DNA from 2 places in the Lysinibacillus sp. NPDC048646 genome. Region 2 is predicted to be linked to the other one. Evidence: riboswitches for the same ligand, from Rfam matches in the RefSeq annotation. Region 2 holds a riboswitch; the other holds the start of a gene.
The links. A riboswitch is a leader RNA that binds a small molecule or an ion and turns the genes downstream of it on or off. The one in region 2 is predicted to bind glycine.
Positions count from the first base shown of each region.

Region 1: another riboswitch for glycine. It lies ahead of ACQKII_RS17110 (amino acid permease); the one in region 2 lies ahead of gcvT (glycine cleavage system aminomethyltransferase GcvT).

Region 1 is NZ_JBNNLZ010000017.1:81,205-83,614, forward strand. It holds gene ACQKII_RS17105 (tetratricopeptide repeat protein) at 1-634, opposite strand, end outside; glycine riboswitch at 901-977, shown strand; gene ACQKII_RS17110 (amino acid permease) at 1,136-2,410, shown strand, end outside.
Region 2 is NZ_JBNNLZ010000003.1:31,627-34,036, forward strand. It holds gene gcvPA (aminomethyl-transferring glycine dehydrogenase subunit GcvPA) at 1-172, opposite strand, end outside; gene gcvT (glycine cleavage system aminomethyltransferase GcvT) at 198-1,301, opposite strand; glycine riboswitch at 1,507-1,599, opposite strand; gene ACQKII_RS04690 (shikimate kinase) at 1,744-2,259, opposite strand; gene ACQKII_RS04695 (hypothetical protein) at 2,279-2,410, opposite strand, start outside.

The DNA.
Region 1 (2,410 bases), on a different contig from region 2:
ATTGATGAAGGACCCATAAATAATCAACTACCCATTCCCCTGTATGTGAATACTGCATGTAACCTTTTGCATACCACTCCGCCGCTTCTTTAAAATGGCCAATCCGTGCGTATAACTCGCCCATCTCAACTTCCCCAATAAAACGTTCCTGCTCACTTTCAAGAACTGTAAGCCATTTTTTTGCGTTGTGTAAATCTTCAGCTAAAACAAAACATTCCACAGCATTCATAAGTCCATAATTCTCCGTTTCATAGGATTTAATGAAATATGTAGCAGCTTTCGAAAATTCTTGTTGTTTTTTATAGATACATGCTAAATTATGTGCTACAACAGGCGACTCATACAGGGCATAGGCTTTTTCCAGCAATTGTTGTGCTGAATAATCGTCTGCCTTTCGCAAATATAACTCCCCGAGTAGTGCATATGGATAATATGATTTAGGTTCCATGGCTACAGCCTGCTTTGCATAGATAAATGCCTTGTCATACTCGTCATATTCTTTATAAAGTTCAGCTAAATTATGAATAGCTACAAGACTACTCTCTTCAGAAAGTGTTTGCAGTAATAATCGTTTCACTTGCTCGCTTTCCCCTTCTTTTGCCAATAACCTCGCAGCTTCCTTCACTCGTTTCATCCAATCACCTCCTATGGAAAATTATTATATATAAAGCATACTACCAGGCAAGCCAAGCAGCAAATTACAGCTTTTTTAGTATGTCTAAAAATACTACATTGTGTAAATAATTCATCAACCAGCACCCTATTTTTCTTTTTTCTGAAAACAGACAATTTTTTATACTTGAATAATAGCGTTAGCACTGATAGGATGTATAATATCTTAAAATAATGTATTGTCATTACGACGATACGTGCAATGAATGCTATGGATAAAACTATAGCAGGAGCATTTCTGGAGAGAGCGCAATATGCGTCGCCGAAGGGTTCACTATCTCAGGCAAAAGGACAGAGGAGTAATACAAACTTTCACCACGAAAGCTATACCACACGAATGTTCAATTTATTTTTTAACATCCTCAAATGGTATTTGTTATTCTGACGTTTACGAGACTAGTGTCGCCACTAGTCTCTTTTTTATTTTCCAGTCATAGCTTTACGCATCTTTGGAGGGGTTAACGTGGAACAACAACAGTTAAAACGTGAATTAAAAAATCGTCATGTGCAATTAATTGCTATTGGCGGTACAATAGGCACCGGCTTATTTTTGGGATCAGGAAAAGCCATCGCCTTAGCAGGACCTTCAATTATTTTCGCCTATCTAATTGTCGGAATTGCCTTATTTTTTGTGATGCGCGCCCTAGGTGAACTATTATTATCAAATACGGGTTATACATCATTCACTGATTTCGCCACAGAATATATCGGCCCATGGGCAGGCTATGTCACTGGTTGGACATATTGGTTCTGCTGGATTATGACAGCTATGGCGGATATTATAGCCGTTGGTGTCTATACACAATATTGGTTTGATATTCCACAGTGGGTACCAGCAGTTGGCTGTTTAGTACTATTATTAATTTTAAATTTATTGACAGTAAAACTATTTGGCGAGCTAGAATTCTGGTTTGCGCTTATTAAAGTGGTGACAATTGTTGCACTTATTATTATTGGATTATTCATGCTATTCACTGGTTTCCAAACAAATGCGGGTACCGTTTCTATGGAAAATCTTTGGGCACATGGTGGTCTTTTCCCTAATGGAATGTACGGCTTCCTAATGGCCTTCCAACTGGTGGTCTTTGCTTTTGTAGGGGTTGAATTAGTGGGTGTTTCTGCTGCTGAAACAGCAAATCCACAAAAAAACATTCCATCTGCCATCAACAAAATCCCATTACGAATCTTACTTTTTTATGTGGGTGCTTTATTTGTTCTTTTATGCATCAACCCTTGGAATGAAATGTCTGCCGCAAGCAGTCCATTCGTGCAAGTATTTACGTTAGCTGGAATTCCGATTGCAGCAGGTATTATTAATTTTGTCGTGCTAACATCAGCTGCTTCTGCTGGCAATAGTGGCTTATTCTCTACAAGTCGCATGCTCTTTAATCTTGGAAGCAATAAGCAAGCATCCTCTTCATTTGCAAAATTAAATAAAAACAGTGTACCAAGTAATGCACTGATTGTCTCTGCAATTGTCGTATCGATAGGTGCGCTATTAAGTAAGCTAATGCCCGAGAATGCCTTTAGCGTCGTGACGACGATTAGTGCTATCTGTTTTATTTGGGTATGGAGTATCATTTTGATCTCTCATATCATCTATAAACGTAAAAATCGAGCACTTCATGAAGCATCGATTTTCAAAGCGCCATTTACCCCATTTGTGAACTATTTGGTGCTTATCTTCTTTGCTTTCTTACTAGTTGTGATGTTCATCTCTGAGGCAACACGTACAGCG
Region 2 (2,410 bases):
TTAATTCTTTTAACAGTGCTGATTCTGATTTCGCTTCTTTAATGTCATAAAGGCCTTTGAAACGTACTTTTTCTGGGATATCCTCGAATAATTCTTCAACTGAGGATACGCCAACTACGTCTAACATTTCTTGTTTATCTTGCTCCGTCATTGGTAAATAACGATGTTTCATAAATGTAGGTCCCTCTTTTCAAATTTTATTTTGAACGCTTGTAAAACGGTGTTGCAACTGTTACTACCTTTAAGTGCTTACCACGAATTACAACTTCTAATTCTGTTCCGATAGTTGTGAATTGACTGTCAATCAATGCGTGACCAACATTACGTTTAGAAGAAGGAAGCTGTGTACCTGTTGTGACTTCACCAATTTCCTCGCCGTCCTTGAACACTTTGTAGCCATGGCGTGGAATCCCTTTATCGATCATTTCAATCCCAACAATCTTGCGAGATAACCCATTTTCTTTTTGTGCAACTAATGCATCGTGACCAATAAAGTCATCTTTATTTAATTTCACTGCAAATCCAATTCCTGCTTCAAGCGGTGAGATTGTCGCTGATAGCTCTTGACCGTATAGAGGAAGGCCCGCTTCAAAACGAAGTGTATCACGGCAGCCTAAACCTGCTGGCACAACACCTTTGTCTTTACCGGCCTCTAAGATTTTGCCCCAAAGTGCTTTAATATCTTCAGGAGAACCATATAGCTCAAAACCATCCTCTCCTGTATAACCACTACGAGAAACTAAAGCTTTGTGTCCAGCAATTTCAACGTCTTCTTGGAAGCGGAAATATTTAATTGCACTTAAATCAGTAGTTGTTAATGTTTGAAGAACCTCTTCTGCTAATGGACCTTGTAGGGCAATTTGCGCATAAGCATTCGATTGATTGTCGATTGTGACATCATATTGGTTCTGATTTTCCAACATCCAGTCATAATCTTTTTCAATATTCGCTGCATTGACACATAATAAATAATGATTGTCAGCTAATTTATACGTTAATAAATCATCGACAACGCCACCATCTTCATAGCACATTGCATTGTATTGCGCTTGACCCGTAGCAATTTTTGAAATGTCATTTGACAAAAGATTTTGTAAAAAACTTAGCGCTTCAGGACCTGTTACAAAAATTTCTCCCATATGTGACACATCAAATAGGCCTGCACGATTACGCACGGCATCATGTTCTTCTTTAATAGAAGAGAATTGCACCGGTAGTTCCCATCCACCAAAGTCAACTGTTTTACCACCAAACTTTGCGTATTCGTCGAATAGAGGTGTACGTTTTAATTCATTCGTCATTAGTATTGCCTCCTTATTGTTAGTATCATTTTTACTAGTAGTAGTTCGTCTGTTTTTCGACATAAAAAAAGACAGACGAACCCCTTTTCGGGATTCTCTGTCCTTGCACCTGAAAGTTACACCAGACTGACTCGCATTTTCTTGATTGCCAATCAGTAGGCTTTCCCCTTTGGTGGCTGTTGTACTACAGCTCTCTCCAGAGTTGCGTCTTGTACGAGTCCTTTTACCTGAGAGATTCATAGCCCTTAGCTACTTGCTCCTTCGGTGGCGTCTATACGCGCTCTCCCCGCACAATCATCCGCCCAAGAATCATCTTGGTACTATTTAGTATTCAATGTACTTAAGTTACCTTATTAGTCTATATCCTAACATTGATTGTATTGAAAAGGCAAACATTTTTTAAATTAACTCCAAAAACGAACGTTGTCATTAATTTTAAATATCATCGTTCGCCTTTTAGTCTTTTTACTTGAAATACTAAATACTCTAGAATATTGCGGATTGTTCTACCTGCTGTCAGAACCTGTATATGTCCTGCTTCACGATAAAATTTTCTTCTGTAGTGATACAGCTCCTCTAACTCTTCCTTCGTTGAACTTTGTACAAGGGGTCGGTTTTGATCATGCTGTATTCGTTTGTAAATATCTTCGAATGTCGCATCTAAAAAGAACACGAGTCCACTGCATCTCATTATTTTTCTATTTTCTTTATTTACGGCCACACCGCCGCCTGTTGAAATAATACAAGCTTCGTCTCGGAAATTTTTCAAAAATTCTGTTTCTATCTCCCGAAAACGTGCCTCTCCATATTTTTCGAAAATCTGCGGAATTGTCATGCCCTGTTGTCTAACAATTTCATGATCCATATCATAGTAAGGCAGCTTTAATAAATAGCTTAACCGCCTTCCTAATGCACTTTTTCCGCACCCCATAAAGCCAACTAAATATATTTTTCGCATTCGAATCACCTTCTTATAACTACGATTCTACACTGTCTGACAAAATTTGTCCTAATAAATTTATCGTAGCGCGAACATTGACCTTTTCAAGCGCATCATATGTTCGTAACTGAATTTCATAAGACATACAATACGTAAGAACAAAAGTAGT